DNA from 3 places in the Lysinibacillus sp. RC46 genome. Region 2 is predicted to be linked to each of the others. Evidence: riboswitches for the same ligand, from Rfam matches in the RefSeq annotation. Region 2 holds a riboswitch; each other region holds the start of a gene.
What was found. Region 2 has a riboswitch for thiamine pyrophosphate ahead of thiW (energy coupling factor transporter S component ThiW). Riboswitches for the same ligand answer to the same signal wherever they lie in the genome.

Region 1 (4,281 bases), on a different contig from region 2:
GAGACTGTATTTGAAATATCCTCACTTTGGCAAATGGCAGAAATAACTGCTATTCCATCCGCACCTGCTTTAAATACCGTAGGAGCATTCGAGCAGTTTATGCCTCCAATTGCAACGATAGGGAGTTCAGGATATTGTAGCCTAACTTGCTGTAAAAAATCAGTCCCACTAGGAGGATTGGCGTCACTTTTAGAAGTGGTTGAAAAAATCGGACCAATTCCTACATAATCAGCACCATATTGTAGAGCAGTTTGTAATTCAGCATGTGAATGAACAGAAACACCTAAAATCATATTGCCAATTTTATTACGCACCGTCGACACAGGAAAATCCTCTTGCCCAATATGAATACCGTCCGCTCTAAGTTTTATAGCTAGCTCGACATCATCGTTGACGATAAACGGAACATCATACTGTTGACAGAGCTTTTGACATTTGCGAGCAAAATCTTCATATGCTTGCCCAGTTAATGTATTTGGTCCTTTTTCACGATATTGAAACATAGTAATTCCAGATTGCAGAGCTTTCTCTAAAACGTTTAATGGCTCTTGTTTGAAAACATTACCTGTACCCATTATAAAATATAGCTGTAGATCGTCACGTTTCATGAATAATCACCTCGCAGGAATCCTTCAAGTTTTGATAAGCAAAATGATTTGTAGGACCATGTCCATTACCAATAGATAAATCATGAGTTATTGCTAATTGAATAAATTTTTTAGCTTCCTCAATCGCTTCTTCTAAAGGTAGTCCCTGACCAATAAAAGCAGTTAATGCAGCGGAAAACGTACAGCCTGTACCATGCGTATTTTTTGTTGCAATACGAGTGGACTGCATGGAAAATGATCGACCATCTTGGAAAAATACATAATCAGTAGCATAACATTTATCCTCTAAATGACCGCCTTTAATAATGACGCATTGAACGCCCATTAGTAATAAGACCTTAGCTGCTTCTTTAATATCTGTTAAAGAATTGATTGTCCTTCCAGAAAGGGTTTCTGCCTCAGGAATGTTCGGTGTTACGACTGTTGCTAAAGGAAGCAAACAACTGCGTAATACCTCAATTGCTTCTTGCTGTAATAAACTTTCACCGCCTTTTGCAATCATGACAGGATCTACTATAAGCGGAATATTTCTTTCAGCTAAAATCTGTGCAATTGATTGAATTATTTCAGAGGAAAACAGCATTCCGGTTTTAACGGCACTTATTGAAAAATCCTCGACTAGCGCTTGGAGTTGTTTCTCAACAAAACTAACTTCAATTGGTAAGACATCCGATACACCAAGTGTATTCTGAGCGGTTAAAGCTGTAATAACAGACGTTCCAAACGCCTTTAATTCCTGAAATGTTTTTAAATCAGCCTGTATGCCTGCACCGCCACCACTATCAGAACCAGCAATTGTTGTTACAATATGCATTATTGTTCACCACCCTTGGAAAGGCGATGTAGTTCGTTCAATACTGCAATTTGAAAATCGCCAATGTATGAAGTAGAAGAAGCGGCTTGTTCAGCCACTTTTTTATAAAGCGATAATGTTTCTACCAATTGGTCGAATGGTTTATTTCCTGCGACGTAGGATGCACAACAAATGGCGCTCAATAAGCAACCTGTTCCAGTAACTTCTGTCATTTGAAAATTTCCACCTGTAACCCATTGCTGATGTTCGCCATCAGTAATAAAATCCTTTTCGCCGGTCACAATAACAATACAATCGTAGAGTTGAGCTACTTTTTGTGCCTCAACTTCTAAAGAAATTGAACCACTCCCACTATCTACGCCTTTTTGTTGCCATTCTACATCGGCTATAGCTGCAAGCTCTCCGATATTACAACGAATAGCCGCAAAATTTATTTCCTCAAGTAATTGTTGTACCGTTTGTTTCCGGTAAGTTGTTGCACCTGCAGCAACAGGATCTAAAATGACGGGAATACCAAGGGCATTTGCTTTTTTTCCAGCAAGTAACATTGATTCTTTCATTCGCTCGTTAAGGGTACCGATATTTATCAATAAGCCTGAGGAAATTGCGACCATTTCTTCAACCTCATGACTGTCATCTGCCATAACTGGTGAAGCGCCTATTGCTAATAAGCCATTTGCTTGAAAATTAGCCACAACATAATTAGTAATGCAATGAATAAGTGGATTTTGTTTACGGATAGTATGAAATACCATTTTAAGTCCTCCTTGTTGGATGGACGTAAGCGTGCAAAAAAGGCTCTTTTTCGTGTAGAAAAAAACACGCAAAAGAGCCTTTCATCAGTAAATAGATGTGAGTTGCTCCCTACGTCAGTATTAACTAACAGGTTCAAAGGGTCAGGTTTTACCTTCTCAACTCTAAATGAGTCCCCCTGCAATCTTGCTTTTAGTTGACCAAAATGTACCATATTATTCACTTGTGTTCAATAGGGAGTTTTTTTCTTCATTGCGAAAACGGCACTAAAGCTAAGTCGAAATTGATAGTACTAATACGTGACTGATGCCATATAGCAGAACATGATAGTTGTCACGACTTTAATGAATTGGAGTGAATTCCATTGAAAATGATAAAAATTGAGTTTTATAATGAGCGTACAAAAGGGGGCATTTGCCATGAAAAGAGAAGATTTAATCGCACCAGAATGGTATAACATTTCAGAGGAAATTGAAAAATATGCACAGGATTCTACTAAAAATGCATTATTAGTTTATAACGAAGATGAGGAAATCCAGTACTTAACATATCGAGCTTTACTTGAAAAGGCGAACCAGGCAGCACATGTATTTACATCTCAAGGTTTAAAAAAAGGTGATGTTATTTTGGTCATGGTGCCCAGATCAGTTGAAGCATATATCGTCTATATTGCTGCCTTAAAGGCAGGCTTAACCATTATACCTAGCTCAGAAATGCTGAGAACTAAGGATATTGAATATCGAATCAATCATGCCGATGCAAAAGGCGTTGTAGCATTTGAGCCTTATATTGAACAATTCGATAATGTGGGGAAATTACAAGAAATACAGCAATTTGTCATTGGTCATGCACAGGAACCTTGGCAGCCGCTGCTTGAAAAAATGCAAAATCAACCGACGACTTACATAAGTTCTACGCCGACTAAGAGTACAGACATTGCATTTTTAGCTTATACGAGTGGTACAACAGGCAATCCAAAGGCAGCGGTTCATACACATAGCTGGGGTTATGCGCACTTGCGAACTACTGCTCCAAATTGGTTAGGTGTACAAGAAGGTGACATTGTTTGGGCTACAGCAGCACCAGGATGGCAAAAATGGATTTGGACTCCGTTCCTTGCTACTTTAGGAAGTGGTGCAACAGCATTTGTTTTCAAAGGTCACTTTGATGCGGCAACATACCTTGCATTGCTTGAAAAATTTAATATAAATATTCTGTGTTGCACACCGACCGAATACAGATTTATGGCAAGTCTTGAAAATTTGCAAGACTTTAATTTAAGTACGATACGTCAGGCTGTGTCAGCGGGTGAACCTTTAAATAGTGAAGTGATAAAAGTATTTTCCGAAGTCTTTAATTTACAAGTACGTGATGGTTATGGACAAACAGAGAATACATTACTTGTTGGAACAATGGTAGGGATGGAGGCTAGAATGGGCTCAATGGGTAAGCCTACTCCGGGTAATACTGTTGAAATTATTAATGATATTGGAAATCCCACTGTAATTGGAGAAGTTGGAGATATTGCTGTACACTGTGAATCACCCGCGTTATTTAAGAAATATTTAAACGATCCCGAACGTACAAATTTACAATTTAGAGGCGATTGGTATATTACAGGAGATCGTGCATATAAAGATGAAGATGGCTATTTTTGGTTTGAAGGACGTGGGGATGATGTTATTATTTCGTCTGGATATACGATAGGCCCATTTGAGGTAGAAGATGCGTTATTGAAGCATCCAGCGGTAAAAGAAACTGCCGTAGTCGCGAGTCCAGATGAAATTCGTGGAAATCTCGTGAAGGCATTTGTTGTGCTCTCTGATGGTGTAGTTGGTGATGAAACGCTTATTAAAAAACTACAAAGCCATGTGAAAACTTTAACAGCCCCTTATAAATATCCTCGTGCTATTGAGTTTGTTACTGAGCTACCAAAGACTACATCAGGCAAAATTCGCCGTGTCGAATTACGTGAGCAAGAAAAAATCCATTATATTAATCATCGTTAATTTCCTAGGAAATAATGTCGAAAATCAAAGTTCCTGCTTTTTTTATGAACTTTGATTTTTTTTTAATATTAGATAATGTAGTATAAGTTGAATAGGT
Region 2 (4,281 bases):
CAAATGAAATCCAGAGAAGTCGGGATCATGATTGCTGTAAAAGAAAATAAACTTAGTCAAATTCAAATAGGGCAGATTTTAAAGTTAGATAAAAATAGTGTCCGCTTTTTTATCGATGGTCTAGAAGAAAGAAATTATGTTTATAGGGAGAAAAATCCAGAAAATAGAAGAGAGAATTTAATATGCCTTACGGAACATGGTGAAAATTTGGCAGAAGATTTATTGAAGACCCTTTCGATTTCTGAGAATGAAGTGTTAAACGTACTATCATTGGAAGAAAAAGAGCTGTTGAAAAGCATATTGAAAAAAGTATATGAAAATCGTGAATAGGGTTTAACTTCTTTCAGCAACCTGCTGAAATAGAGGAACTCAGTCTAAGAACGCCACGTCCTGTGGCAACGACTGAGTGACCAACTTCGTGTTGGCCTAAAGCCTCCGGCGGATGTCACGGATTCGGAAAGGAGTTAATAAAGGATGTTAGCCTAAAACCATCGCATCCATGCGATAACGGCTAACTGACCTGCAACGGTGCCACTTCCGCTACGCTTTCGCACAAAAAACATCTGCAGGCCTAAGCACAAAGCCGAATCCGGACGCATTGTTTATCTGTGCGAAAGCGAAGCGACAGCAACAATTATGCCGAGGCATAATTGATAACCATATCAATAAAAAAGAAAGAGTGATGAGAAATGAAAGCAGTAGAGGTTATGAAGGAGTATTTGAGAAGAGCGCAAGAAGAGGGTCAGGATTTATCTGATATGTATGTAGATCATGGAGAATTAAAAAATTTTAAAGGTGAAATTTTTAAAGGAAGAAAAGAAATACAAAACTTTTACACGTCACCTATGCCAAAAGGCTTTAAATTAACTATCCAAAATATTGATGGTGATGATACAGAATGTATTGCTACAGTTTTAACTACTTGGGATGGTTTGCCAAACCCAGTGATTCTGGAAGAAAGGTTGATTCTTGAAAATGAAAAAATAAAATCGTTGGCGATGATTCCAAAATAAAAGGGGGCGGAAGCTATGTCATTAAATCCTAATAAAAATTCCCTTCCTACACCTGAAAGAGACACGAAATATTGGATTGGTGTGGTATCTCTTAATCATGTGCAAAAAGGGGTTGAGGGAGGATTCGGCCAGTTATGCCATGGTAAAGAAAGACCTTTGAAACGAATGCAAAAAGGAGACTGGATCATTTATTATTCTCCTAAAAGAAGTCTAGATGGTAATGAGCCTGTAAGAGCATTTACCGCAATTGGAAGAGTGAAGGACGAGCGAATATACGAGTTCCAAATGGCAGAAAATTTTATTCCTTTTAGAAGAGATATAGACTTTTATAAAGATGCAAAAGCTGTGCCAATAAAAAGGATCTTAGATTATTTAGAGTTTGTAGAGGACAAATCCAAATATGGCTATAAATTTAGATTTGGTCATTTTGAAATAAGCAAAAAAGACTTTTTATTAATTGCTCATGAAATGGGATTACCGTTGAAGTATGGGTGAATTAGGTTGGAACAAAAAACGTTACTTTCTTAATTAATTGTCATTAAAGAAAGTAACGTTTTTAAATTGCTGTAAATCAAGTTATTTAAGCTGAGTGTTAAGGTTAGTTACAAATACTGTCTTACGCAAATTGCTAGCAACGACAATGCCTAGCATAGCACCAATGGTACTTGAAGTTAAAAAGGCTGGCATGAAAAATAAAGCAGCAACGGATGTCCCCATTAATAAATGCGCGTAAGGTACTGCGATAAGTGAGGCAATGATACCTGTCCCCAACATTTCACCGACTCCTGCAAGCCATTGCTTACCGCTGTATTTATAGGCAAGAGCTGCACATAGAGCGCCAATAACACTGCCAGGTATAGCTAGTAATGAGCCTGTGCCTGTTAAAATACGAATAATGGCTGTGACAAAGGCGACCATAACAGTAGGCACTGGACCAAGAATGATAGCACCGATAACATTAATGGCATGTTGGACAGGGTAGGCACGCGCAATCCCCGTTGGTATTGAAACGAAGGTAGAACCTGCTACGGCAATTGCTACTAATAAGGCCATGATTGTTAATTTTCGAATTGACATAATTTCCACTCCTTTGAAATGTGAATTTTATAGTTAGCGCCGCTAAACAGGAGAGTTCCGCCGCTAAGCCAAAGAGAAGCGCCGCTAAACAGGGGAGTTCCGCCGCTAAGCCAAAGAGAACGGCCGCTAAACAGTGGAGTTCCGCCGTTAAGGCTATGAGAAGCGCCGCTAAACAGGAGAGTTCCGCCGCTAAAGCGTAAAAAAGCCGCTTCCTAAAAAACAATAGGAAGCGGCCTTGTATCTACATAGTAAAAAGCAAGTGTCGGCACTTCCCTCCGCTAGTGTGAACTAGATCAGGTTCAAAGGGTCCGTATATGATCATATACGTCTCAGCCTTTTAAAGACTCCCCTAGTGGTAATTAATAGAATTTTTAGTTTTTCACATATTAATGTAGCATACTACTAAAAATAGTCAATAACTTTTCAGACTATTTTGTATCAGGATGCATAAGATGTGGTGCTTTTTTCATTGTCCAAATAAGGGCAAGGAAGAAACAAGCCATTAAAATAATAGACCCGAATATATAAGGACTGTTCATATTCCAATCGAATAATATACCTGCTAGAGCTGGACCAATCATATTACCAAGACTCATATAAGCATTGTTCAGACCAGCTGCATAGCCCTGTTCATTCTCAGCAAGCTTTGAAATCAATGTGTTGACGGCTGGGCGAATCAATGTCGTAGCTGTAGAGAAGATGGTCGCTACAATTAAAATAAGTGCAAAACCAGATGCGAATAATATTAAGAAAATCGAAACGGCTGCAATAAATAAATTGACTAACACTACTTTCATTTCGCCGAAGCGATTAAACAGCGGTGTAATAACAAACATCTGTACAACAACACCAAAAGCGCCGCCCATAACTAATATAATGGCGATATCAGTAGGTGTGTAATTAAACTTGTCTGTAACAAATAATGATAATGTTGTTTGGAAGTTAGCAATCCCGAAAGAGAATACAAGCATGATAATTAGCATGACAAAATAAGGCATTCGGACTGAACGGGCCATCTGCTTTGCAAGATTATCCTGCTTCTGTGCTTTTTTAGCAGTGTTCGGTTTTGTAGCAGGCAATAAAAAGAACGATAAAATAGCTGCTAAGATAGCTGCACATCCAGCAGTATAAAACGGAAAATGCAAACTAACTTTTGAGAGGAATCCGCCAATACCTGGTCCGATCATAAAACCAAAGGACATTGCTGCCCCTATCATCCCCATACCTTTTCCGCGTTCCTCGTACGTTGTGATGTCAGCCACAAATGCCATTATAGGAGGTGCCACAAATGCAGATCCAAGGCCACCTAAAAAGCGTGCCAAGAAGAGCATCCACACATCTGTAGAAAGTCCGAATCCAATTTGTGCAAGTCCTGTTACGATAAGGCCGAAAATAATGAGATTTTTACGACCGTATTGATCGGAAAGATTCCCAGCAATTGGAGAAAATACGAATTGTGCTAAGGCGAACGTTGCAATCAACATGCCAAGTACTTGTCCTGCAGCACCAAATAGTTTTAAATAATCAGGCATGACAGGAATAATAATTCCGATACTCCCCATTGCGATAAACATATTAAACATTAAAATATACAAAGCCGCCTTGTTAGACTTCTGCTGGGTCATCGAATACCCCTTTCTTTAATCAAATATACTACAGTCTACCACAAGGCTTGTACGTTTGCTATTGACTATAAGTCTGAGATTTAGTAGTAAGGTTATGAGGATTCTATTGATCAAATAAAATAAGCGTGTTGATTAGTAAAATATAGGTTTATTATTAAGGATAATGGGGGCGCATCATATACATCATAACGTGGGGGTGTTGATTTCCGTTCCGGCTGGGCGCTTTCCTGGGGGCGTCCGATGAGCCGCTTCGCTTCGCTCAGGGTCTCATCTGTGACGCTGATCCCCAAGAGTCGCCCAGCCTCCACTCCAATCAACTTATAACATGATATAGTTTTAACAATTATCAGTCCTATCTATTAGAGATGAGTCGATAAAAGGAATCTTTTATTGATATTTTGCTTGTTTATCCATTTTTAAAAATAGTTTACCTTCAGCTAAACGAAAAAGCTGTTCTCAACGTTACTAACGTGAGAACAGCTTTAAATGGGTTAAAATAGGTTATCGAATACTCATTTTAAATTCCAAGAACAGCTCATTGTATTTGCCTAAGTAATCAGGACCTA
Region 3 (4,281 bases), on a different contig from region 2:
CAATCGAATCAAACACAAATTGTAGCTTCCTTGCAAAACGTAGAGCAACAAATAACAATCTTAAAAGTAGTGAGCAATCAATTGTCTGATGTACGTATGCAACAAAAAGATCATCGTACACGAATGGAGCAGCTACAAGAAAAGCAATTAAAACTAGAGCAATATTTAGCTGAGAAGACAAAGGAATTGACTAAGCAACAAGCAATTGTGGAAGAGCAGCAAAAGCATATTCCAGAAAATCTTAAGACGCTGCAAGCATTGAAACAGGCAATCGCTGAAATAGGGTCACAAAAGGTTGCGTTACAAACCGCGTGGAATATTAGCCAACAAAGTCTGCAATCTGCCAAGGAAGCAGCAAATAATGCTAGAATGACCGTAGAAATAGCGAAACAGGCATTTGAGGAATTAAAGCTGAAAATGGATGAAAAGCGCGAGCAATTTTCAGTAAGTATGACGGAAGCGGGCTTTGAAAACTATGAAGAATTTGCTACTGGGAAGCGGAGCATGCTGCAAATAGAAGCTTTACGGAAGGCTTGCAATGATTATGCACTACAAATCCACACATTACAGGTACAAATTACTGAGGGCGAGAAGCACCTTAAAGGGCAAGAGAAACAAGATTTAACGGTAATGAAAGAAAAGCTAGGGATGCTGCGTGTCACATATGAGGAAGCCTTCAAAGTATTGCAGCAAATGGAAGGATTTGCGAAGGCTTGTGTAGACTTTATCGAAAAAGTTGAGGAGACCGAACGGGAGATTCATTTACTTGAAAAAGAGGCAGGACGAGTGAAGGAGCTCTATGCAATGTTAAATGGACAGAATGCGAAAAAGCTGTCTTTTGAGCGTTATATTCAAATCAATTATTTAGATAAAATTACAGAGGCAGCAAATGTCCGGCTTTATCATTTATCCAACGGTCAATTTGAGCTACGACGTTCAGATCGCTTAGAAAAGCATGCTAAGCAAAGTGGGCTTGGACTAGATGTGTATGATGCTTATACAGATCAATTACGAGATGTGAAAACACTATCAGGGGGAGAAAAGTTTAATGCTTCTTTAAGTCTTGCCCTTGGGATGGCAGATGTCATTCAAAGCTTTCAAGGTAATATCCGCATTGAAACGATGTTTATTGATGAGGGCTTCGGTTCTCTAGATGAAGAAGCATTAAATAAGGCGATTGATACGCTTATTGATTTACAAGATTCCGGACGCATGATTGGAGTCATTTCACACGTTGCAGAGTTAAAAGCTACAATGCCTGCTGTGTTGCATGTTGAAAAAGCAATGAACGGTCACAGTCAAACATATTTTGAAGTGAAATAACAAAGAGGCGTATTTCTGTTTATGTGGAAATACGCCTTTTTTGTTATTTTTTTGTTACGTTAGGATTTGTTCCTTTTTTTGCAGCGATTACTTTTTTGACAATCGGGATAACGATAGGTGCTAATTTTACAGCGGTTTTAACAACTTTAGATACTTTCACAAAATAACAGCTCCTTAAGTACTATCTGTTTAAGGAGAGGTTGAGATGAAACTTATCGGATCACGCGAACAGCCTGAACAATATTCCAAATAACGACTCCTAATGAAACGAGAATGTAAATTGCGAATGAAGCAAACCAAATGATAAGAAAATTATTACTACCGTCAAAATTGGTGTTGAATGATAAAGTTGAGAAGACAAAGACTGCAAAGAATATGATTCCGAATGCGACTGGAATTATATGCGAAATCAGTGCTCGAATAGAGTGCCTCTTTACGTCGCTATCTTTTGTAACAAAGTAAACGACTAATGGCACAATAAAGGGTGCGAATAAAATACTGAGATAACTAAAGGCAGATAAAATTTTTTGGTTCTCCATAGTAGTACCTCCTTTTTTAATATTTACGCATGAAAAACGATAAAGTTTCAAAAAAAAATGTGGAAGAGGTTGTAATCGTAACAGTGTTTGCGTACAATGAGGTTGTTCAATTAAATTAAGATGTAACGACCACAAGGGGAGCTGATGATGTCAGCTGAGACTGGGCACGTAATGCCTTGACTCTTCGAACCTGTAAGTTAACACTTGCGTAGGGATTGTGGATAGAAACCGACACTTTTACGATGTGAGGCTCTGTCCTGGCATCGTTTTTTTATCTTTATTGATGCCAGATAGGGACATATTTGCCAACTGATTTCTATTCCTGCTCTTGTATCCTACATCGGAACAAAGGAGAGAATACTTATGGACAATAAAAAACTTTTAATGCTTGTGGAGATTGCGATATTCGCAGCGATTGGCCTTGTACTAGATCAGGTTTCCTTTAAAGTATGGGCACAAGGCGGCTCTGTTAGTCTAGTGATGGTACCAATAATTTTAATAGCATTCCGCTGGGGCCTTATTCCTGGCCTGACAACGGGATTACTTATTGGTGTGATGCAAACAATGTTTGGCGCCTATATTATACATTGGCTACAAGGATTACTTGATTATGGTGTTGCCTTTACAGTAGTAGGCTTGGCGGCCGTTGTTCGCCGACCAGTGCTCGATGCTGCCAAAGATTTAAACAAAAAGAAAATGGCACTTTATATTATTGTAGGAACTGTATTAGCGGGCTTTTTACGTTATGCAGCACATACCATTGCGGGCGCTGTATTTTTCTCAGAGTATGCTGGCGATCAAAATGCGTGGATTTATTCAATCATCTACAATGGAACATATATGCTACCAGCAACGATTTTAACAGCGATTGTCGGTGTTCTACTATTTACAGCAGCACCTCAATTAATGCAACGAAAATCATAATGATTATGCCCTTCACATAAGTGGAGGGTTTTTATTAATATTGAAACTAGAACACCCACCTTTTATACCCTAAAAAGAATCCAAAAGGCGGAGGATTTTTAGAGCTAGATAGGGATGGCATTTGTTAAAACGTATCCATGGATATAGTTGATTGGAGTGGAGACTGGGCGACTCCTTGGGGATTAGCGATAGAGGAACGAAGGCTAAAACCATCACATCCTGTGATAACGCCTTCGTGACCAACATCGTGTTGGCCCAAGCGGCTCATCGGACGCCCCCAGGAAGCTTTGCTCTGTGCGAAAGCGAAGCGACAGCAACAAATGTGTTTCTGTAGCGAAAGCAAAGCGTCAGCTACAAAGCGCCCAGTCGGAACGGAAATCAACCCCACGCTATAGTGAAGAGCCTGTTTTTCAGCACTTTACAATTCATGATGGCATATAATATTTAAAGCGTTTAGCGTTTTTTGTATAAAAAGTTATGTTATATTAATGAATAGACATTAGATGAAAGGGACGTTAAAAATGATTGTAAAAACGCAAGAAGAGATTGAAGCATTTAAAAAAATCGGCCGTATTTGTGCTGAAATTCGTGAGGCAATGAAGGCTGCTACAAAACCAGGTGTAACAACACTTGAATTAGATGAAATTGCAGGTCGTATGTTTGCAGAAGCAGGAGCAATTTCTGGACCTAAAGGGGAGTATGATTTCCCAGGATACACATGTATTAGTGTGAATGAGGAAGTCGCACATGGTATTCCAGGTAAACGTGTGATTAACGAGGGAGATATCGTAAATATTGATGTATCTGGTTCATTAAATGGCTATTTTGCTGATACGGGCATTTCATTTGTAGTTGGTGATGGCTATGAGGATAAAGAAAAGTTATGTCGCGTAGCTAAAAGTGCTTTCGACCGTGCGATGACAAAAGTAAAAGCTGGATCAAAATTAAACCAAATCGGTAAAGCTGTTGAGCGTGAAGCATATGCCAATGATTTAACAGTGATTATGAACCTAACAGGTCATGGTTTAGGTCGTTCTTTACACGATGAGCCAAATCATATTTTAAACTACTACGATGCTTGGGATTCAACAATTATGAAAGAAGGCATGGTGCTTGCAGTCGAGCCATTTATCTCAGCGAAAGCGGAGCATATTGTAGAGTCAGGTGATGGCTGGACATTCGTTACGCCAGACAAATCATTAGTTGCTCAAATCGAGCATTCAATTATCGTTACTAAAGACAAACCAATTATTTTAACTTCTCTAGATGAACAATAAAAAAGCTAAAAATCCTGCTAACCAATTTATTTTTGGTAGGCAGGATTTTTTTTAATAAATAATATACCGACAAGTAGCACTCCGCATAAAAACAAGGCTGCAGTTGTCACAAGTAGCTCATCAAAACCATTATGTAATGCGACCCCGATATAGGACCAGATAAATACACTTGGGTAGATAATATCAAAATAATGGAATCCAATATGTAGCGCTATTGC

Region 1: it holds a riboswitch for thiamine pyrophosphate, as region 2 does, so the genes downstream of both, thiM (hydroxyethylthiazole kinase) here and thiW (energy coupling factor transporter S component ThiW) in region 2, are expected to answer to the same signal.
Region 3: it holds a riboswitch for thiamine pyrophosphate, as region 2 does, so the genes downstream of both, thiT (energy-coupled thiamine transporter ThiT) here and thiW (energy coupling factor transporter S component ThiW) in region 2, are expected to answer to the same signal.

What each region holds. Positions count from the first base shown of each region.
Region 1 is NZ_JBGCCF010000002.1:311,805-316,085, reverse strand. Features, by position in the region: gene thiE (thiamine phosphate synthase) at 1-608, opposite strand, end outside; gene thiD (bifunctional hydroxymethylpyrimidine kinase/phosphomethylpyrimidine kinase) at 598-1,422, opposite strand; gene thiM (hydroxyethylthiazole kinase) at 1,422-2,177, opposite strand; TPP riboswitch at 2,267-2,365, opposite strand; gene mbcS (acyl-CoA synthetase MbcS) at 2,595-4,184, shown strand.
Region 2 is NZ_JBGCCF010000005.1:178,329-182,609, forward strand. Features, by position in the region: gene ABH966_RS06740 (MarR family winged helix-turn-helix transcriptional regulator) at 1-330, shown strand, start outside; gene ABH966_RS06745 (hypothetical protein) at 690-1,013, shown strand; gene ABH966_RS06750 (EVE domain-containing protein) at 1,029-1,508, shown strand; gene thiW (energy coupling factor transporter S component ThiW) at 1,590-2,090, opposite strand; TPP riboswitch at 2,344-2,451, opposite strand; gene ABH966_RS06760 (MFS transporter) at 2,519-3,715, opposite strand; gene ABH966_RS06765 (ABC transporter substrate-binding protein) at 4,217-4,281, opposite strand, start outside.
Region 3 is NZ_JBGCCF010000013.1:89,101-93,381, forward strand. Features, by position in the region: gene ABH966_RS13715 (AAA family ATPase) at 1-1,323, shown strand, start outside; gene ABH966_RS13720 (magnetosome magnetite crystal formation protein family) at 1,536-1,862, opposite strand; TPP riboswitch at 1,987-2,095, shown strand; gene thiT (energy-coupled thiamine transporter ThiT) at 2,226-2,786, shown strand; gene ABH966_RS13730 (hypothetical protein) at 2,911-3,054, opposite strand; gene map (type I methionyl aminopeptidase) at 3,308-4,063, shown strand; gene ABH966_RS13740 (hypothetical protein) at 4,090-4,281, opposite strand, start outside.